3 regions of the Micrococcus sp. 116 genome follow, and region 2 is predicted to be linked to each of the others. Evidence: predicted binding sites of a transcription regulator. Region 2 holds the regulator's gene; each other region holds the start of a gene.
The links. The regulator HrcA, encoded in region 2, represses chaperone genes, less so after heat shock. The targets are predictions, from matches to a motif close to TTNGCACTCGNNNNNNNCGAGTGCNAA.
Positions count from the first base shown of each region.

Region 1: the regulator HrcA is predicted to act here: its motif matches at 3,702-3,728, upstream of groES (co-chaperone GroES).
Region 3: the regulator HrcA is predicted to act here: its motif matches at 4,506-4,532, upstream of groL (chaperonin GroEL).

Region 1 is NZ_LR732370.1:1,488,619-1,495,820, reverse strand. Features, by position in the region: gene CITRIK5_RS06865 (ABC transporter permease) at 1-339, shown strand, start outside; gene CITRIK5_RS06860 (iron chelate uptake ABC transporter family permease subunit) at 332-1,420, shown strand; gene CITRIK5_RS06855 (ABC transporter ATP-binding protein) at 1,417-2,172, shown strand; gene CITRIK5_RS06850 (hypothetical protein) at 2,378-3,355, opposite strand; gene groES (co-chaperone GroES) at 3,905-4,201, shown strand; gene groL (chaperonin GroEL) at 4,310-5,917, shown strand; gene CITRIK5_RS06835 (BCCT family transporter) at 6,039-7,202, shown strand, end outside.
Region 2 is NZ_LR732370.1:1,024,069-1,031,270, reverse strand. Features, by position in the region: gene lepA (translation elongation factor 4) at 1-776, shown strand, start outside; gene hemW (radical SAM family heme chaperone HemW) at 777-2,057, shown strand; gene CITRIK5_RS04830 (DUF4870 domain-containing protein) at 2,073-2,492, opposite strand; gene CITRIK5_RS04825 (DUF3097 family protein) at 2,587-3,447, opposite strand; gene hrcA (heat-inducible transcriptional repressor HrcA) at 3,618-4,631, shown strand; gene dnaJ (molecular chaperone DnaJ) at 4,707-5,840, shown strand; gene CITRIK5_RS04810 (16S rRNA (uracil(1498)-N(3))-methyltransferase) at 5,837-6,598, shown strand; partial or broken gene CITRIK5_RS04805 (PhoH family protein) at 6,639-7,202, shown strand, end outside.
Region 3 is NZ_LR732370.1:78,667-85,868, forward strand. Features, by position in the region: tRNA gene CITRIK5_RS00360 (tRNA-Val) at 113-186, shown strand; gene CITRIK5_RS00365 (threonine/serine exporter ThrE family protein) at 355-2,271, shown strand; gene CITRIK5_RS00370 (uracil-DNA glycosylase) at 2,285-2,962, opposite strand; gene CITRIK5_RS00375 (DUF3263 domain-containing protein) at 2,999-3,343, shown strand; gene CITRIK5_RS00380 (LytR C-terminal domain-containing protein) at 3,347-4,345, shown strand; gene groL (chaperonin GroEL) at 4,666-6,297, shown strand; gene CITRIK5_RS00390 (DUF4031 domain-containing protein) at 6,408-7,202, opposite strand, start outside.

The DNA of each region.
Region 1 (7,202 bases), 460 kb from region 2:
GGCAAGGACGTCGCCACGAACGTCGGCCTCAACTACGACGCCGTGATCCTCACCGGCGTGGCCATGGTGGCCGTGGCCACCGGCGTGGTCACCGTGGTGATCGGGGCCCTCCCGTTCCTGGGGCTCGTGGTCCCCAACCTCGTGTCCATGGTCCGTGGCGACAACCTGCGCACGAATCTGCCCTGGGTGGTCATGGTCGGCGTGTGGATCGTGATTGTCTGCGACCTGATCGGGCGCACCGTGATCGCCCCGTTCGAGGTGCCCATCTCGCTGATCCTGGGCCTCGTGGGCGCGATCGTGTTCCTCGCCCTGCTGCTGAGGCAGGCCAAGCATGGTTGAGCCGCTCGCGACCGCCCCGGGTCGCCTCCCCGCCCCGCTCGGCGGCGCCACCGCCGCCGGGCCCGTCGACGCCGACGCCCCGCGCCGGTCCGGCGCGTTCGTCACCGCCGCCGACCGCCGGAGGTATGCGGTCGTCGTCGCGGTGCTGGCCGCCGTCGCCGTGCTCTCCACCGCCGGGGTCCTGCTGTGGGGCAACGAGGCCGAGCCCGGCTCGCGCGCGTTCTGGATGATCGCGCGGATGCGCGTGGAGTCCCTGGGCGTGATCGGCATCGTGGCGCTGTGCCACTCCTTCGCGACCGTCAGCTTCCACACGGTGACGGGCAACCGCATCATCACGCCCTCGATCATGGGGTTCGAGGCGCTCTACACCGCCGTGTCGACCGCCGCCGTGTACGTGCTGGGGGCCGCGGGCGTCGCGGTGCTGACCGGGGTGGGACCGTTCCTCGCCCAGGCCGCGCTCATGGTGGCGCTGGCGACGGCCCTGTACTCGTGGCTGCTCTCCCGGCCCTACGGCAGCGTCCATCTGATGCTGCTCGTGGGCGTGGTGCTGGGCGGCGGGCTGGCCGCGCTGAGCACGTTCATGCAGCGACTGCTGGACCCGAACTCGTTCGACCTGCTGAGCGCGCGGCTCTTCGGCAACATCTCCAACGCCCGGACCGAGTACGTGGCGATCGCCGCGCCCATCGCCGTCGTCGTGTGCGCGCTGCTGTGGCTGCGCTCCCGCCGCCTGAACACGGTGGCGCTCGGCGCCGACGCCGCGACCAACCTGGGCCTGCACCACCGGCGCGAGCTCATGGTGACGCTGCTGCTGGTCTCCGTGCTGATGGCCATGACCACCGCGCTCGTGGGCCCGATGACGTTCCTCGGGTTCCTCGTGGCGACGCTGGCGTACAGCCTCGTCGACACCCACGACCACCGGTTCATCCTCCCGGTGGCGGCGCTGGCCGGGTACGCGGTGCTCACGAGCGCCTACTTCGTGCTGCGGCACGTGTTCTACGCGGGGGGTGCGGTCACGGTGGTCATCGAGCTGATCGGCGGCATCACCTTCCTGGTCGTCGTGATGAGAAAGGGACGTCTGTGATCGAGCTGCGCGGCGTGGTGAAGCGCCACAGCGATGAGGTGTGCATCGGACCCGTGGACCTGGACATCCAGGCCGGGGGAGTGACCGCGCTCGTGGGGCCCAACGGGGCGGGCAAGTCCACGCTGCTGACGATGATCGGCCGGCTGCAGGACGCCGACGCCGGGACGATCGCCGTGGGCGGGCACGACATCACCACGACGCCGTCCCGGAAGATCGCGCAGACCCTGTCCATCCTGCGGCAGGAGAACCACTTCGTGACGCGGCTGACCGTGCGGCAGCTCGTGGGGTTCGGGCGTTACCCGTACACGCGCGGCCGGCTGACCCTGGAGGACGAGCGGCACGTGTCCGACGCGATCGACTTCCTCAACCTCGGCCCGTTCGAGAACCGGTACCTCGACCAGCTCTCGGGCGGCCAGCGGCAGCGGGCGTACGTGGCGATGGTGCTGGCGCAGAACACCGAGTACGTGCTGCTGGACGAGCCGCTGAACAACCTGGACATGCAGCACTCGGTGCAGATGATGCAGCAGCTGCGCCGGGCCGCCGACGAGCTGGGCCGGACCGTGGTGATCGTGCTGCACGACATCAACTTCGCCGCCCACTACGCCGACCGGATCGTGGCCATGGGCGACGGCCAGGTGGTGGAGACCGGCACCCCGGCCGAGATCCTGTGCCCTGAGGTGCTGGAGCGGATCTTCAAGACCCCCTGCAGCGTGGTGGACGGACCGCACGGGCCGCTGGCCGTGTACTACTGAGCGGGGCGACGGTGAGGTCGGCCCGGGTCGGTCCGGGCGGGGGTCGGGTGCCCGGCCGACGCGAGCGTTCCGTGGGCAGAACCCGCCGGGTCTCGCCTTCCGGGGGCAGAACCCGCGTGTTTCCAGGTTCCGTGGGCAGAAGCACCCTCGCTTCTGCCCACGGAACCCCTGCGCATGGACGGCAGGGCCATACGCGACGACGACGTCAGGCATCCCAGCCGTTCGAGACCTGTGCCCGTCGTCTGAGGACGGCCTCGATCACCCGCGCGTATCCCTCGCCGACGTCCCGGCCCGTGACGTGCAGGGTCATCTGCCCACGCTCCGCGTAGTACTGGTCTCGCCGGGCGTCCCGGGCGTGTTGCTCGGCACTCCGGTGCACCTCGCCGTCGTACTGGAGGACGAGCCGGCAGTCCTCGAACCACAGATCGGCCTCGGGGGCGTCCCGCCGCCCGGGGTCGAACACGTGCTGCAGCGTCGGCTCGCCCAGCCCCGCCTCGACGAGCGCCAGCCTCAGCCGGGTCTCCTGCGGCGAGTCGGCACCCACCCGTACGCGCTCGAGCGCCGCCGTCGCCCGCGGTCTTCCGACGAACCGCCCGAGCGGCCGCATCGCCTCGTGCAGCGCGGTGACCGTGGTGATGGGAGGCCGCCGGCCGCGCGGGGACCAGGGGTGACGGACCAGGTGGTCACCCGCCGACACGAGGGATGCCTCGTCCCAGGGGTGGCCGATCGAGCACAGATCGAGCCAGGTCCGTTCCGGCGTCGTCACCCGTAGCCCGAGCACGGAGGTGACGTGGCCGGCGGGCAGGGGTCTGCGGTGCTCCATGACGCCGGGGATCCGCGCCCGTGCGGTGCCGCGGTGCAACGTGATCTCGACGGCGGCGCGTCGCGTGGCCCCGCCCGGGGGAAGCGGGAGGCCGTGGAGGTGCGCCGCCGTCTCGTGGGAGAGAACGGCGTCGGGACGGGACCGCAGGAGGGCGGTCAGCAGGTCGAGGCCGACCCCGTGGTGCGGCGGCGGGAGCCCGGCAGACTCCCAGGTGCGCAGCGGCATGTCACGGCGACGGTGGATGCCGCGGGCGAGGCGGAGGACGTCGGACCGCCGCACCCGGCTGGGCGGCAGACCGCGTTCGAGCACGTCGCGGGTGGTGAAGACGGGGACGAGGGGGAGATCGGGGGCGAAGGACATGGGTCGACCTTGACGCGGTCGGCCTGACGACGGCCGGGCGGGCCGCGTGTCTGTGCACACCAGCGCAGGGTGGGCCGGCTGTGCAGGACTCGGCGGCGGCCGGTTGTCCCGCCGGGACGACGTCGTCATGGCTCGGTGGGCAGAACTGCGAGGAGTTCCGCCCACGCAACATCCGTGGGCAGAAGAGAGGGCGCTTCTGCCCACGGAGATCGAAAACCTGCGGATGCTGCCCACGCGACGGGCGGGGGTGCGGTTTCTGCCCACGGAGGGTGGCGACTGGCTCCCCACGGCATCCCACCGCACCGCGCCCCGCGCCCTCCGCCCACGGCGGACGGCGGGGACACGGCTGGCACTCATGTTGAAGGAGTGCCAGAACCCGGAGTAGAGTGGGCACTGGCACTCGGGGGTACCGGGTGCCAATGCCCGAGGTGGACCGTCCGGCACCGCGACGACGGAGGGTCTGACGCCCGTGGCGCACCCGCAGACCACAGCATCAGCGGACCGGCGAGCCCGCCGGAGCCGCACGTCGACGAAGAAGGAGTGTGCAGCATGTCTGTCTCCATCAAGCCCCTCGAGGATCGCATCGTTGTCCGCCCCCTGGAGGCCGAGCAGACCACCGCGTCGGGCCTCGTGATCCCGGACACCGCCAAGGAGAAGCCGCAGGAGGGCCAGGTCGTGGCCGTGGGCCCGGGCCGGGTCGCCGAGAACGGCAACCGCGTGCCGGTCGACGTCGCCGAGGGTGACGTGGTGCTGTACTCCAAGTACGGCGGCACCGAGGTCAAGGTCGGCGGCGAGGAGTACCTGGTGCTCTCCGCCCGCGACGTGCTGGCCGTCGTCACCAAGTGACCCCGCCGCGACGGGCCCGGTGAGCGGCGCGCACCGCACCGGTGCGCGCGCCCCGGGCCCCTCGCGTCCCCGCACCCCCTGACTCCCTGAACGAAAGGAGCGTCCGTCATGGCCAAGCAGCTGGCTTTCAACGACGACGCACGCCGCGCCCTCCAGGCCGGCATCGACAAGCTCGCCGACACCGTCAAGGTCACCCTCGGCCCCAAGGGCCGCAACGTGGTGCTCGACAAGGCGTGGGGCGCCCCCACCATCACCAACGACGGCGTCACGATCGCCCGTGAGGTGGAGCTGGAGGACCCGTACGAGAACATGGGCGCCCAGCTCGCCAAGGAGGTCGCCACCAAGACCAACGACATCGCGGGCGACGGCACCACCACCGCCACCGTGCTGGCCCAGGCGCTCGTGAACGAGGGCATGCGCCAGGTCGCCGCCGGCGCCGCGCCGGGCGAGGTCAAGAAGGGCATCGAGGTGGCCGTGGCCGCCGTCGAGCAGCGCCTGCAGGAGAACGCCCGCCCGGTCGAGGGCCAGGAGGTGGCCCACGTGGCCGCCATCTCGGCCCAGAACGACGAGGTCGGCGAGCTGCTGGCCCGCGCGTTCGACACGGTCGGCACCGACGGCGTCATCACCATCGAGGAGTCCTCCACGACCTCCACCGAGCTGGACGTCACCGAGGGCATGCAGTTCGACAAGGGCTTCCTGTCCCCGTACATGGTCACCGACGCCGAGCGTCAGGAGGCCGTGCTCGAGGACGCCTACGTCCTGATCAACTCGGGCAAGATCTCCAACGTGCAGGAGCTGCTGCCCCTGCTGGAGAAGGTCCTGCAGGCCAACAAGCCGCTGTTCGTGATCGCCGAGGACGTCGAGGGCGAGGCCCTGTCCACCCTCGTGGTGAACAAGATCCGCGGCACCCTGAACGTCGTGGCCGTCAAGGCTCCGGGCTTCGGCGACCGCCGCAAGGCCATGATGCAGGACATCGCGATCCTCACCGGCGCCCAGGTCGTCTCCCCGGACCTCGGCATGAAGCTCGAGCAGGCCGACCTGGACGTGCTCGGCTCCGCCCGCCGCATCACCGTCACCAAGGACGAGACCACCATCGTCGACGGCGGCGGTGCGCCCGAGGACGTCGAGGCCCGGATCGCCCAGATCAAGGCCGAGGCCGCCGCGACCGACTCCGACTGGGACCGCGAGAAGCTCCAGGAGCGTCTCGCCAAGCTCTCCGGCGGCATCGGCGTGATCCGCGTGGGCGCCGCCACCGAGGTGGAGCTCAAGGAGCGCAAGCACCGCATCGAGGACGCCGTGTCCTCGACCCGCGCCGCCCTCGAGGAGGGCATCGTGGCTGGCGGCGGCACCGCCCTCATCAACGCGCTGACCGTGCTCGACACCGACGCCGACGTCCAGGCCCTGACCGGTGACGCCGCCGTGGGCGTGGACATCGTCCGCAAGGCCCTGAAGCAGCCGCTGCGCTGGATCGCCCAGAACGCGGGCGAGGACGGCTACGTGGTGGTCTCCAAGGTCGCCGAGCTGGAGCCGAACCACGGCTTCAACGCGAAGACCGGCGTCTACGGCGACCTGATCGCCGACGGCGTGATCGACCCGGTCAAGGTGACGCGCTCCGCGCTGGCCAACGCCGCCTCCATCGCGGCCCTCGTGCTGACCACCGAGACCCTCGTGGCGGACAAGCCCGCCGAGGAGGACGAGGCCGACCACCAGCACTGACCCCTGAGTCGGCCCTGACGCGGCCGGCTGTCGACGACGGCCCCTCACCCGCCCGGGTGAGGGGCCGTCGTCGTCCGGGCGGGAGACGCCGGCCGTCCGGGGTGCCCTCTAGGGTGTGCCCATGGACACACCCACGCCGCCCCGTCCCACCGGGTCCCACCCGACCCGGACCCCGGCCCGGCCCCGGCTGCGCCGCTTCGTCCGCGAGTTCTCCTATCCGCACGGCATCCACCCGGCCCTCGTGCCGGGCGTGTCCGTGGAGGACCGCCGGGTGCGCTACGGCGTGGACCGGGTGATCCTCGCCGTCGTCGGCCTGCTGGTGGTCGGCTTCGTGGTGTGGGGTGTGCTGCAGCCGGACGCCGTGCTGGCCGTCTCGAGCGCGGCCCTCGACTGGGTGATGGTCCACGCCGGCTGGCTGTTCGTCCTGCTGGCCATCGGGATGGTGGTGTTCCTGCTGGTCCTGGCGTTCTCCCGGTACGGCGAGATCCCGCTGGGCCTGGACGGGGAGAAGCCCGAGTACTCCACGGCGAGCTGGTCGGCCATGCTCTTCGCGGCCGGCATCGGCATCGGCATCATCTTCTTCGGCCCGTACGAGCCGCTGACCTACTACCTGGCCCCGCGCCCGGGGGCGTACGAGGCGGGGAGCGAGGAGGCGGTGACGGGCGCGCTGGCCCAGGCCGCGCTGCACTGGGGCGTGAACGCGTGGGCGATCTACGCGATCGTCGGCCTGTCGGTCGGCTACGTGTCCTACCGCCGGGGCCGGGTGCCGCTGATGAGCTTGATCATCGCGCCGCTGTTCGGCGACTCCCAGCGCAGCGACTCGGTCGGCGCGCGCCTGATCGACGGGCTCGCGATCATCGCCACATTGTTCGGCACGGCGGCCTCGCTGGGCATCGGCGCCCTGCAGATCGGCCGCGGCGTGGAGATCGTCTCGGGGTGGTCGGCGCCGGGGAACACGGTGGCGCTGGGGATCATCGTGGTGCTCACGATCGGCACCATCTTCTCGGCGGTGTCCGGTGTGGCCCGCGGCATCCGGTGGCTGTCCAACATCAACATGCTGCTCGCCCTCGGGCTGGCGCTGTTCTTCTTCGTCGTCGGCCCGACGGCGTTCCTGCTGAACATCGTGCCCGGCGTCCTGATGGACTACGTCTCCTCCGCCCCGGACGCCCTCGGCGCCTCGATGGCCGAGGGGGAGGACATGCAGGAGTTCCTCTCCAGCTGGACGATCTTCTACTGGGCGTGGTGGGTCAGCTGGGCCCCGTTCGTGGGCGTGTTCATGGCGAAG
Region 2 (7,202 bases):
TGGAGATCGTGCGCGAGCGCCTCGAGCGCGAGTTCGACCTCGATCTCATCTCCACCGCGCCCAACGTGGTCTACGAGGTCACCCGGGAGGACCGTGAGGTCGTCACCGTGACCAACCCCTCCGAGTTCCCCGAGGGCAAGATCCTCGAGGTGCGCGAGCCCATGGCCTCGGCCACGATCATCGTGCCGGCGGAGTTCATCGGCGCCGTCATGGAGCTGTGCCAGGCCAAGCGCGGCAATCTCAAGGGCATGGACTACCTCTCCGAGGAACGCGTGGAGATCCGCTACTGGATCCCGCTGGCCGAGATCGTGTTCGACTTCTTCGACCAGCTCAAGTCCCGCACCAAGGGGTACGCCTCGCTGGACTGGAAGGCCGACGGCGACCAGGTCGCCGACCTCGTCAAGGTGGACATCCTGCTCCAGGGCGAACAGGTGGACGCGTTCTCCTCGATCACCCACAGGGACAACGCCTACGCGTACGGCGTGATGATGACGGGCAAGCTCAAGGAGCTGATCCCGCGCCAGCAGTACGAGGTGCCGATCCAGGCCGCCATCGGCTCGCGCATCATCGCCCGCGAGAACATCCGCGCGATCCGCAAGGACGTGCTCTCCAAGTGCTACGGCGGCGACATCTCCCGCAAGCGCAAGCTGCTCGAGAAGCAGAAGGAGGGCAAGAAGCGCATGAAGATGGTCGGCCGGGTGGAGGTCCCGCAGGAGGCCTTCATCGCCGCCCTGTCCTCGGACGGCGCCGGCGCCGACCAGGCGGCGAAGAAGTAAGTGCCCGCCCTGCCCCTCGGCGAGCCCGTCCCCGACGACGGCCGGCTGCCGGCCGACGTCGGGCAGCGGGTGCGCGCGGCCGCCCGCGACGGCGCGGCGCGCACCTTCAGCCTGTACGTCCACGTGCCGTTCTGCACGGTGCGCTGCGGCTACTGCGACTTCAACACGTACACGGCCGTCGACCTCGGCCCCGGCGCGGGTCGCGGCGACTACTGGGAGTCGGCGGTCGCGGAGCTGGACTTCGCCGCGGACGTGCTCGCGTCCTCGGACGTGCCCGCCCGCCCGCTGCACACGGTGTTCTTCGGCGGCGGCACGCCCACGCTCCTGCCGGCCGCGGACCTCGTGCGCATCCTCCAGGCGGCGGTGGACCGGTTCGGGATCGCGCCCGGCGCGGAGGTGACCACCGAGGCCAACCCGGACACGATCACCCCGGAGTACGCCCGCCAGCTCGCGGCCGGCGGCTTCACCCGTCTCTCCCTGGGCATGCAGTCCGCGATGCCGCACGTGCTCGCCACGCTCGAGCGCACCCATCGGCCCGAGTCCGTCCCCGCCGCCGTCGCCGCGGCCCGCGAGGCCGGCCTGGAGGTGTCCCTGGACCTGATCTACGGGACCGCGGGGGAGTCCCTCGCCGACTGGCGGACCACGCTCGAGGCCGCCGTCGCCCTGGGCCCGGACCACGTGAGCGCGTACTCGCTGATCGTGGAGGAGGGCACCAAGCTCGGGGCCCAGGTGGCCCGCGGCGAGGTGGCGGACGTGGACCCCGACGACCAGGCGGACAAGTACCTGCTCGCCGACGAGCTGCTCAGCGCCGCCGGCTACCGCTGGTACGAGGTGTCCAACTGGGCGCGCGACCCGCAGGGCTCCGGCGTCCACCGTGCGCGGCACAACGTGGCGTACTGGGAGGACCAGGACTGGTGGGGGATCGGCCCGGGTGCGCACTCGCACCTCGCCGGGGTCCGGTTCTGGAACGCCAAGCACCCCGCCGCCTACGCGCAGCGGCTGGCCACAGGGGTCACCCCCGCCGTCGGCCGCGAGCGGCCCGACGCCGACGCGCGGCGCCTCGAGCGCATCATGCTCGCGGTGCGCACGGTGGGCGGGCTTCCGACCGCGGAGCTCGTCTCGGAGACGCCGGGGGAGGCCGCGCGGATCCGTGGGGCGATCGCCGAACTCATCGCCGCGGGCCTGCTGGACGGGCGCGCCGCCGTCGACGGGCGCATCGTCCCCACGCTCGAGGGGCGGCTGCGCAACGACGCGATCGTCCGGGCGCTGGCCGGCTTCTGACCGGCCGGCCCCGGGTCAGCGCAGGATGCGCAGGTTGAACGGGTACCGGAACGGACGGCCCTTGGACACGTGCGAGGCGCCCATCACGCCGTAGACCGCCATGGCGGCCCACGTGAGCGCGCCGAGGATCGCGAAGATCGGGCCGACCACCGGCAGCAGGGACAGGAAGAAGAACAGGAGCGTGATGAGCGTGGGCGGCCCGGAGAAGTTCAGGGCCTCGCGCGACTCCTGCGAGGTGAACGGGCCGCGGTCGCGGTAGAGCAGCCACACGACCAGCGGGCCGAGCACGCCGAACGCCAGACTGAGGTGGGCCAGCGCCGCGCGGTCACGGTCCTGCTTCGCCGTGAGCGGGGCGCCGCGGCCGCCGGCCGAGACGAGCCAGGCGGGCGGGCCGTGGCCGGTGCGGCCGGCGTCGGGCTGCGCGCGGGTGTTCACGAGGGGCTCCTCCTGGATCGCGGGACCCGCGCGCCGGGGACCGGGCGCAGGGCATGGGCCAGCATAGCGCGGGCGGGCGGGGGCCGCGCCGAGATCAGTGCTCGGGTGCGGCGGTGAGGAAGTCGATGAGCTCCTCCACGCGGCCCAGCAGGGACGGCTCGAGGTCCGCGTACGTGGTGACGTGGGAGAGCAGCCGCTTCCACCCCAGCCCCGTGGCCTCCTTGCTCCCGTGCGGCCAGCCCAGTCCCCGCAGGATCCCCGTCTTCCAGTCCTGCCCCTTCGGCACGACGGGCCACGCGGGGATGCCGAGGACGGAGGGCTTGATGACCTGCCAGACGTCCACGTAGGGGTGACCGAGGATGAGCACGTTGCCCGCGGCCCCCGGCACGCGCATGGCCTCGGCCGCGAGGCGCTCCTCCTTGGACCCGGTGACGAGATGGTCCACGAGGATCCCGAGCCGGCGCCGCGGACCGGGGGCGAACGCACGGATCGCCCCGGCGAGGTCGTCCACGCCGTGCAGGGGCTCCACGACGATGCCCTCGAGGCGCAGGTCCTCGCCCCACACCTTCTCCACCAGCTCGGCGTCGTGCACGCCCTCCACCCAGATGCGAGAGGCGCGGGCGGTGCGGGCCCGCGCCCCCTCGACCCGTCGCGAGCCGGAGGCGGTGCGGGCCGGCGCCGCCGGGGCCGCGGCGGTCGGGGGGACCAGGGTCACGGGCTCGCCGTCGATCCAGAAGCCGCCGCCGAGGGGGAAGCCGCGGCGCACGCCGCGGCGGTCCTCCAGGACCACCACGTGCACGCCGCCGGAGCGCTCGATGCCGATCACGGCCCCGGTGAACCCGGAGGCCACGTCCTCGACCACCGTGCCGGGGGTGGCGGGCACATCGGGGACGGTCCGGGCGGGGCGGCGCGTCAGGTCGTCGTGGCCCGCGGGGCCCCAGCTGCTCCAGTCCATGGGAGAGCACGGTAGCAACGGGGGCGGGCGATCACCGTGAGCGAAGCCGTGCGGGCCGGTCGGGTCGTCCCCCGGGTCGGACGGTAGCATTGGCACTTGACCCGCCGGAGTGCCAGCCAGGGGCACCTCCGGGGTCGCCCCGGATCCCGACGGACCAGAGGAGGACCGAGATGTCGGAGCAGCCCCGCCGCCTGCAGGTGCTCCAGGCGATCGTGGAGGACTACGTGGCGCTGCGCGAGCCCGTGGGCTCCAAGGCGCTCGTGGAACGGCACGCCCTGGGCGTGTCCTCCGCGACCGTGCGCAACGACATGGCTGCGCTCGAGGAGGAGGGCCTCATCGTGGCCCCGCACACCTCCGCCGGGCGCGTCCCCACGGACAAGGGCTACCGCGTGTTCGTCGACCGCCTCTCCGAGGTGAAGCCGCTGTCCCCGGCCGAGCGCCGGGCCGTGCGGACCCTGCTGGACCCGGAGACGGACACCGAGCACATGATGGAGTCCACGGTGCGCCTCCTGGCCCAGCTGACCCAGCAGGTCGCCGTCGCGCAGTTCCCCCACGAGGACGGCTCCACGATCCGCCACCTCGAACTGGTCTCCCTCGCGCCCACGCGCGTGCTCGTGGTCCTCATCCTGTCCACGGGGCGGGTGGACCAGCGGCACGCCGTGCTGGACCGTCCGGTCGACGAGGCGGAGCTGTCCGTGCTCCGCGGCCTCCTGCTGGACGCCCTGCTGGGGCTCGGTCCGGTGCAGGCGGCCACCGTGGTGGACGACGTCGTCACCCGGGTCCGCCCGGAGCACCGGCAGTCCGCCGCCCTCGTGGCCGCGGCCGTCCACGACCTGCTCGAGGCCGGCCGGCAGGACCGCATCGTGCTGGCCGGCACCGCCAACCTGGCCCGCTCCCCGGGGGACTTCGGCGCGTCCATCGGGCCGATCCTGGAGGCGCTCGAGGAGCAGGTGGTGCTGCTGCGCCTGCTCACGGAGATGGAGCAGGACGCCCACGGGGTGTCCGTGCGGATCGGGTCCGAGAACGCCGGATCGCTCGCGGACACCTCGGTGGTCGCGGCCGCCTACGGCCCCGGCGCCGTGGCGAAGGTCGGCGTCATCGGTCCGACCCGGATGGACTACCCGGGCACCATGGCCGCCGTCCGGGCGATCGCCCGCTATCTCTCCCGCATCCTGACCACCTGACGCGCCTCCACGCGTCCTGGCGGGCCCCGTCCCGCATCGCCCCACGTCCCGCTCTCCCCGAGAGGAATCCCCACCGTGACCGACCACTACGAGACGCTCGGCGTCAGCCGTGACGCCAGCACCGAGGAGATCCGCCGCGCCTACCGCAAGCTCGCGCGCACCCACCACCCGGACGTCAACCCCGACCCGGAGGCGGCCGAGCAGTTCAAGCGCATCTCCCACGCCTACGAGGTGCTCTCGGACGAGGGCCGGCGCCGGGCCTACGACACGACGGGCAACGAGAACGGCCAGGCCGGCTTCCCGGGCGGCTTCGGCGGGGCGGGCGGCTTCGGGGGCTTCGCCGACATCTTCGAGACCTTCATGAACGCCGCCGGCCAGGGCGGCCGCGGCGGCCCCGCCAGCCGCGCCCGCCGCGGCCAGGACGCCCTGGTGACCGCGCGGATCGACCTGCGCGACGCCGTCTTCGGCGGCGAGCAGACGATCGAGCTGGACACGGCCGTGCGCTGCGATCGGTGCGAGGGCTCGTGCTGCGAGCCCGGCACCCAGCCGGAGACCTGCCAGACCTGCCATGGCCACGGCATGATCCAGCGCCCCGTGCGGTCGCTGCTGGGCACCGTCATGGCCACCGAGGCCTGCCCCGCCTGCCAGGGGTTCGGCACCGTCATCCCGACGCCCTGCCACGAGTGCGACGGGCAGGGCCGCGTCCGCACCCGGACGCCGCTGACCCTGCGCATCCCCGCGGGCGTGGACGACGGCACCCGCATCCACCTCGCCGGCCGCGGCGAGGCCGGCCCGGGCGGCGGCCCGAACGGCGACCTCTACGTGGAGATCGCGGTCCGCCCGGACGAGACCTTCCGCCGCGAGGGCGACCACCTGGCCACCACCGTGACCGTCCCCATGGCCGCCGCGGCCCTGGGCACCACCGTCACGCTGGACACCCTGGACGGCAAGCAGTCCCTCAGCCTGGACCCGGGCGTGCAGTCCGGCCACGTCGAGGTCCTCCACGGCCTGGGCGTCGGTCGCCTGCGCGGGCAGGGCCGTGGCGACCTCAAGGTGGACGTGGTGGTCACCACGCCCACCGACCTGGACGACGAGCAGCGCCAGCTCCTGGAGCGCCTGGCCGAGGTGCGCGGCGAGGAGGTCGTGCACGGCGCACCCCAGGCCAAGGGCATGTTCGCCCGGCTGCGGGAGAACCTGAGGAACCTGTGACCGCCCCCCTGTTCCACCTCGAGCCGGGCGCCCTGGCCGGCGCGAGCGCGGGCGCGGAGGTCGTCTTCGACGGCGCCGAGGCCCGGCACGCCGCCGCGGCCATGCGCCTGGCCCCCGGGGAGGCCGTGCTCCTGGCCGACGGGTCGGGCACGCTCGGCCACGGCACCGTGCTCGCGGCCGCCCCGGACGCGGTGTCCGTGCGGCTGGACGCGGTGGCGGAGGAGCCGGCGCCCACCCCGGCGCTCGTGCTCGTCCAGGCCCTCGCCAAGGGCGACCGGGACCTCATGGCGGTCCAGGCCGCCGTCGAGCTCGGCGTGGACGCCGTGGTGCCCTGGGAGGCGGAGCGCTCGATCGTCCGCTGGAAGGGCCCCAAGGCCGCCAAGGCCCGCCAGAAGTGGGCGGACACGGCCCGCGCGGCCGCCAAGCAGGCGCGTCGCGCCCGGGTGCCCGCGGTCCGGGACCACGTCTCCGGGACGGCGGTCGCCGGGCTGGCCTGGGACGACGACGGCGGCCGGCTCGTCCTCGTACTGCACGAGGACGCGGAGCACGGGGTGTCCGCGGTGCCGGCGGAGCGACTCTCCGCGGCCGTCGAGATCGCCGTCGTCGTGGGCCCCGAGGGCGGGATCGGCCCGGCCGAGCTCGAGGCCTGCGTGGCCGCGGGGGCCGTGCCGGTGCGGCTCGGCCCGCACGTGCTGCGCGCCTCCACGGCCGGCCCCGCCGCCCTCGCCGTGCTCCAGCACCGGCTCGGCCGCTGGTGAGCCCCGGCAGGACGGCGCGCCGACGCCTAGACTGGTCGGGATGTCCCGCCCCCGCGACCCCGAGGTGATCCGCCCCATCGTGACCCACGACCCCGACCCCGCCCGCCACCGCGCACGAGGGGGTGGCGTTCGAGTCCGCCGACCTCATGGTCCGCACGCTCGGACCGCAGGACGCCCTGCTGCGGATCCTCGGCGGCGTGTTCCCCACCGTGGACGTCACGGTCCGCGACCAGCGGCTGGACCTGGCCGGGCCGGTGGCCGAGGTGGCCACGGTGCGGCGCGTCGTCGAGGACCTGCGCTCGATCGCCCGCCGCGACCAGGCCGTCACCCCCGAGGTGATGGGCCAGGTGGTCCACCACGTCCGCGACGCCGCCACCGGGCGCGGCGCGGGTCAGCTGCACCTGGACTCGATCCTCTCGGGCCGGGGCCGCCGCATCCGCGCGAAGACCCTGCACCAGCAGGACTACGTGGAGGCGATCGACCGCTCCACCGTCGTCTTCGGCATCGGCCCGGCCGGCACCGGCAAGACCTACCTGGCGATGGCCAAGGCGGTGCAGGCGCTGCAGGCCAAGGAGGTCAACCGGATCATCCTCACCCGCCCGGC
Region 3 (7,202 bases), 950 kb from region 2:
GTCGGCTCTCGACGGCCGCTCCGCCGTGCGCGGGGCGGCCGTCGCCCGGGTGGACAGGCGGCGCCGCCTGAGGTATCGTTCTTCGAGTTGTCACCCCCATGGGGCGACGCCCGGATCTTTAGCTCAGTTGGTTAGAGCGTTCGCTTCACACGCGAGAGGTCGCTGGTTCGAGTCCAGTAAGATCCACCGCAGCAGGGCCCTCCTCCGGGAGGGCCCTTTCGCGTCCCCGGGCCGCGGTGCCGACGGCCCCGGCGGGGGAGGTGCCGGCGTGGTTGGATGGACGCGTCGGCGGGGGGCTCGGCCCACCGCCGTGGCGCGTCCAGCGCCCGCACACGGAAGGAGAGGGTGAGCCGCATGGAGCAGGAGGGCACCCAGGAGCCGGCGCGGTTCGACCCCCGCATCGCGGAGCCCCCGGCCGTCCCCACGCTCATCCCCGTGCTGCGCCCGGCCGGCGCCGAGGACGCCGCCGCTGTCGGCGACCTCACGCTCGACCCGGAGGACCCCGGCCTGCTCGACCTCGACCCGGCGGAGTCGGCCCACCCGGCCGCGGTCGCCGTCGAGCCGACGGAGCCGCTGCCGCCCGTGGTCCGCCCCGCCGCCGCCGATCCGGTCTCGACGCCGGCGCCGGAGCCGGAGGAATCGGCCGAGCCGGAGGCGGAGACGCTGCCGGAGCCGGCCGCGGACGCGCCCCTGACCGAGCCGCCGCCGTCCGAGCAGGTGCCCACCTCCGTCCTGGCGCCCGCGGAGGCCGACGGCGCCCTGCCCGCCCCGGATGTGATCCCCGAGCCGGACGTCACCGTCCCGGACCCGGTGGTCCCCGTGGGCCCGCCCGAGAAGCGCGGGCGTCGGCGCGGCCGGCGCTCCCGCGAGGTCTTCGTCGAGAACCTGCCGACGCAGGCGCTCGTGCTGGCCGACCGCCTGCACTCCTCGCCGTACGGGCGCCGCATGCGCTCCACGCTGCAGCAGCGCCGCGCGGAGGCGCAGGCCCTCGAGGCCCGCACCACCCTGGACTTCGCGCTCAAGCTGGGCGAGACGATGTTCAGCTTCGGCGCGGCCTCGCTGGACGTGGAGACCTCGATCATCGTGGCCACGCAGGCCTACGGGATCCTCGAGACCGAGGTGGACCTGACCAACCAGTCCATCTCCCTGAACTACGCGCCCGACTCCTCACGCGGTGAGACCCCGTTCACCCTCCAGCGGGTGGTCCGCTCGTCCTCGGTGAACTTCGAGGGGCTCGTGGCCGTCCACCGGCTCGTCGAGGAGATCGCCGCGGGCGAGGTGGACCGGGCCGAGGCCCAGCGCCGGCTCGTGGAGATCCGGCATCAGCCCAAGCCGTTCCCCGCCGTCTTCGAGGTCCTCTTCTCCGGCGTGTTCGTGGCCTGCTTCGTGCCGTTCATCGGGGGGACCTGGACGAGCGCGGCCCTGGGCATGGTCTCCACCTGGCTGGTCTTCTGGCTCAAGGTCCAGGCGGACAAGGCGCGCTTCCCGGAGATCTTCTCCACGATGTTCGGGGCGATCACGGCCACGGTGATCGCGCTGATGGCCCACGCCCTCGACCTGCCGGTCAACCCGGCGCTGGTGATCGCCGGCGGCATCATGATGCTCCTGCCCACGGCGAGGTTCGTCACCGCGGTGCAGGACGCCATCCACGGCTTCCCGGTGACCGCCGCGGGCCGCTTCCTCTCCGCGCTGCTCGTGTTCGCCGGCGTGATGGCCGGGATCATGATCGCCGTGGGCATCGGGGATCTCCTGGGATTCGAACAGCTGGACCTGGCCGAGGCGGGGACGCTGAGCTATCCGCCGCTGCTGCTGCTGGGCCTCGTGATGGCCGCGGGCATGGCGGACGCGGTGGTGGAGCAGTCGCGGTGGCCCCAGATCCTGGCCTGCGGTCTCGTGTCCGGGGCCGGCTTCGGCGCGTACCTGGCGGCGCAGCAGATCGGGGTCAGCGACCGGCTGGTGCCCGCGGTCGCCGCGGCGGCGGTCGGGTTCCTCGGCCGCCTGGTGGCCCAGCGGCTCGCAGCCCCGGCGCTCGTGATCGTCCTGCCGTCCATGCTGTTCCTGCTTCCCGGACTCACCATGTTCCGGTCCGTCTACGGGTTCACCGTGGAGACCGGGGCCACGCTGCTGGGCGTCGAGGGACTGTTCAACGCCGCGGTCATCGTCGTGGCGATCGCGGCCGGCGTCGCCTTCGGCAACACCCTGGCCAAGCCGATCACCGACCGGATGGGCACGCTGCTGCCCACCGAACTCGTGATGCACCAGCGCCGCTGACCGGCGGCTCGGCTCAGTCGGGCAGGCGCCAGTCCACCGGCGCCGCGCCGGCCGCCTCGAGGAGCCGGTTCACCCGGCTGAAGGGCCGGGAGCCGAAGAACCCGCGGTGGGCGCTCAGGGGAGAGGGATGCGGGGACTCCACGACGCCGGCCCCCGCCGCCGCCAGCAGCGGCGCCATGCGCCGCGCGTCGGCTCCCCACAGCAGCCCCACGAGCGGGGTGCCGCGCGCGCAGAGGGCCCGCACCGCGGCCTCCGTGATCTGCTCCCAGCCGAGGCCGCGGTGGCTGCCGGGTGCGCCGGCCCGCACGCTGAGGGCGCGGTTCAGCAGCAGCACGCCCTGGTCCGTCCACGCGGAGAGGTCGCCGTGGGCGGGCGGGGTGATGCCGAGGTCGTCGTGCAGCTCCCGGTGGATGTTGGCCAGGGAGCGGGGCAGCGGCCGCACGTGGCGGTCCACCGCGAAGCTCAGGCCGATCGGATGGCCCGGCGTCGGGTAGGGGTCCTGGCCCAGCACGAGGACGCGGACGTCCGCGAACGGCTGACGGAACGCCCGCAGGATGTGCTCCGGCGCCGGCAGCACCTGCTCTCCGGCCGCCCGGCGGGCACGCAGGGCCTCGCCGACCTGCTCGAACGCGGCGGCCTGCGGGGCGAGGGCCGCCTCCCAGCCCGGATCCAGGGGCGCGATGAACTCCATGCCCCGAGAGTAGACCGGGTGGGTACAGTGGCCGCCATGTCCCACCCCACGCCCGTCTCGCCCGATCCGGCCCCGGACGAGGGTGCCCGCGCGCGGGCGCGACGGGACGAGCTGACGGACCTGGAGCGTGCGGTCCTGGACCTGGAGGCCGCCACCTGGCGGTACGGCGGGGCCAAGGACCACGCCGTCCGAGAGCGTCTGGGGCTGCCTCCGACCGCCTATTATCAGGTGTTGAACGGATTGCTGGACCGTGAGGCCGCCCTGGCCTACCGACCCCTGCTGGTCACGCGGCTGCTGCGCAAGCGCGGCACCCGCAGCCGGGCCCGGAGGGGACCCGCGGATCCGGCGCCGTCCACGCCCGCTTCCCGCCAGGAGAACTGACCCATGGCCTACCAGCCCGACCGCTTCGACGAGGTCCCCGAGTACACGGACCAGCGCGGCGCGCACCGCGAGTCCTTCGCCGCTGCCGGCGCGACCGCCGCGGGCGGGGGTCGCCGCCTGAGCCCGCTGCTCTGGGTGGCCGGCCTCGTCCTGCTCGCCGGCCTGTTCGTGGGCGTCGTCCTGCCGTGGCTCACCGGCGACCGCTCCGAGCCCGTCGCCGCCGAGAGCTCGACGACGGCCCCGGCGGTCGAGCCGTCGCCGTCGACGTCGACGTCGGCGTCGTCCGAGTCCTCCTCGGCGTCCTCCGCGTCGGCGTCGACTGCATCCGCGACCGAGTCCGCCACCCCGTCCGAGGACACGGCGGAGGCGTCCCGTTCCGCGGCTGCGGCCGCGGCTGAGTCCTCGCGGGTGGCGCAGGAGGCGGCCGCCGCAGAAGCCGCCGAGTCGTCCCGGGCCGCCGAGTCGTCCCGTGCCGCCGCGGAGGCCGCTGAGTCGTCCCGTGCCGCCGCCGAGGCACAGGCGGCGGAGGCCTCGCGTTCCGAGGCCGCCGCGCAGTCCGCAGAGGCGTCCCGGTCGGCGGCGGCCGTCCAGGCGGCGGAGTCCTCGCGCGCCGCCGCGTCCCGTTCGGCCGCCGCGGCGGAGGCCTCGCGCTCGCAGTCCGCGGCCGCGTCGAGCTCCCGTGCGGCCGCGCAGTCTGCGGCCGCGTCGAGCTCTCGTGCGGCCGCGCAGTCCGCGGCCGTGCGCGGCACCCACGTCACCGTGTACAACGCGACCCGCTCCCAGGGCCTCGCCGCCTCCTACGCGCAGCGGCTCACGAGCGCCGGCTACACCTCGGTGGACGCGAAGAACTGGAGCGGCTACGGCATCCAGTCCTCCACCGTCCTGTACAACGGCTCGGCCAACAAGGCCGCCGCCGAGGCGGTCGGCAAGGAGCTCGGCTTCCCGGTCATGCAGACCCCGAACCTGCAGGTGAACGGCGTCGCGGTGGTCGTCACCGGCTGACCCGCCCGCCGTGCGGCCGTGCCGGACGCGCACCCTTCCCGGCCCCCCGGCGGGGCGCCTCCCGAGGCGTTCTGCCGGGGGCCGTCCGCCGTCCGCGGAAGAGCGGGCTCCCGCACCGCGGACCCTTTGCACTCTCCCGGTGCGAGTGCTCATAATGGGGTTAGCACTCCGAAGGCGCGACTGCCAGCCGTACCCCGGTCGGTCCGGCGCCGTGGAGGAGGACCTGTCCACCGATGAGGCCCCCAGGGGCCGTCCGTCGCGGGCATCGGCGCGGGTCAGCCACCAGAAGTAGGAAGCCGACGTCCAGAAAGGACCTGCACATGGCCAAGACCATCGCATTCGACGAAGAGGCCCGCCGCGGCCTGGAGAAGGGCCTGAACACCCTGGCCGACGCCGTGAAGGTGACCCTCGGCCCCCGCGGCCGCAACGTGGTGCTGGAGAAGAAGTGGGGCGCCCCCACCATCACCAACGACGGCGTCTCCATCGCCAAGGAGATCGAGCTCGAGGACCCGTACGAGAAGATCGGCGCGGAGCTCGTCAAGGAGGTCGCCAAGAAGACCGACGACGTCGCCGGCGACGGCACCACCACCGCCACCGTGCTGGCCCAGGCGCTGGTCCGCGAGGGCCTGCGCAACGTGGCCGCGGGCGCCGACCCGCTGTCCCTGAAGCGCGGCATCGAGAAGGCCGTGGAGGCCGTCACCTCCGAGCTGCTCTCCGCCTCCCGCGAGATCGAGACCAAGGACCAGATCGCGGCCACCGCCTCGATCTCCGCCGCGGACAAGCAGATCGGCTCCCTCATCGCCGAGGCCCTGGACAAGGTCGGCAAGGAGGGCGTCATCACCGTCGAGGAGTCCAACACCTTCGGCCTCGAGCTCGAGCTCACCGAGGGCATGCGCTTCGACAAGGGCTACATCTCCGGTTACTTCGTGACCGACGCGGACCGCCAGGAGGCCGTCCTCGAGGATCCCTACATCCTCATCGTCAACTCGAAGATCTCCTCCGTGAAGGACATGGTGGCGATCCTCGAGAAGGTCATGCAGTCGGGCAAGCCGCTGCTGATCATCGCCGAAGACGTCGAGGGCGAGGCCCTGGCCACCCTCGTGGTCAACAAGATCCGCGGCACCTTCAAGTCCGTGGCCGTGAAGGCCCCGGGCTTCGGTGACCGCCGCAAGGCCATGCTCGCCGACATCGCCATCCTCACCGGCGGCCAGGTCATCTCCTCCGAGGTGGGCCTGTCCCTGGAGAACGCGACCCTCGACCTGCTGGGCACCGCCCGCAAGGTGGTCGTCACCAAGGACGAGACCACCATCGTGGAGGGTGGCGGCGACGCCGAGCAGATCGCCGGCCGCGTGGCCCAGATCCGCTCCGAGATCGAGAACACCGACTCGGACTACGATCGCGAGAAGCTGCAGGAGCGCCTCGCCAAGCTGGCCGGCGGCGTGGCCGTCATCAAGGCCGGCGCGGCCACCGAGGTGGAGCTCAAGGAGCGTAAGCACCGCATCGAGGACGCCGTGCGCAACGCCAAGGCCGCCGTGGAGGAGGGCATCGTCGCCGGCGGCGGCGTGGCCCTGATCCAGGCCGGCGCCAAGGCGTTCGGCGGCCTGCAGCTCGAGGGCGACGAGGCCACCGGCGCGAACATCGTGAAGGTCGCCATCGAGGCCCCGCTGAAGCAGATCGCCTTCAACGCCGGCCTGGAGCCCGGCGTCGTGGCGGACAAGGTCAAGACCCTCGACGACGGTCACGGCCTGAACGCCGCCACCGGCGAGTACGAGGACCTGCTGGCCGCCGGCATCAACGACCCGGTGAAGGTGACCCGCTCGGCCCTGCAGAACGCCGCGTCCATCGCGGGCCTGTTCCTGACCACCGAGGCCGTCGTCGCGGACAAGCCCGAGAAGGCCGCCGCCGGCGCCGAGGGCATGGACCCGATGGGCGGCATGGGCGGCATGATGTGATCAGCCGCTGAGCCGGCCCGGCCCGTTCGGGCGCCCAGCCAGCGAGGCCCGTCTCCCCGTCCGGGGAGGCGGGCCTCGCCGCGTCCGGGGCCGGCACCGGGGCGCCCCGCTCAGGCCGACAGCGCGGCTCGTTCCGCCGCCAGGTTGCGGCGGGCGGCGGCCTCCCAGCGCGTTCGGCCGGGCGCGGTCCGATACAGCCGCTCGGCGTCCAGCAGGGCGTCCAGCACCGCGCCGCGACCGCGGGCCCAGTCCGCGTCGGACACGTGCGCGTAGTCCTGCCGGACCGCGGCCACGTAGCGGGCGTAGGCCTCGGGGGAGCGGCCGAGGACCTCGAGGTCCGCGTCCGAGAGCACCGCCCCGGCCGCGTCGTGCGGGGCGGGGTCGTGGGCGGCGGTGAGCAACACGAGGCGCGCCACCTCGTCGACGACGTCGGCCGGCACCGCCAGCCGCGGGTCGGTGAGCACGTCCCGGGCCAGGGCGGCCGAGTCCGCCTCGTCCTGGCCGGCGGGCGCGGCGGGGTCCCCGACGTAGACGGCGTCGTGGAACCACGCGGCCAGGCGGACCGCACGCGGATCCGGCCCGGCCTTCGCCCCCGCCCGCTCGAGCAGGTCCACGGACTCGAGCACCGCGAGCAGGTGGGCCGGGTCGTGGTAGTGCCGATGCGGCTCCGTCCAGCGGGCCAGCAGGTCGCGTCCCGCCGTCGTCACCGCGTCCGGGCTCGCCGCCGTGCCCTCGAACAGCCGCGCCCAGCGCCGGGCGAGGACGACGTCGCGCTTCTCGGCGCGGCTCCGGGCGGGCACGCGCAGCCCCGAGGCGGCGAGGCGGCGCACCAGCTCCCGTCCGGTGACGGGCACCGCCCCGCGGGCCACGAGCTCGGCGCGTCGGTGCGCGGGCACGTCGTAGTG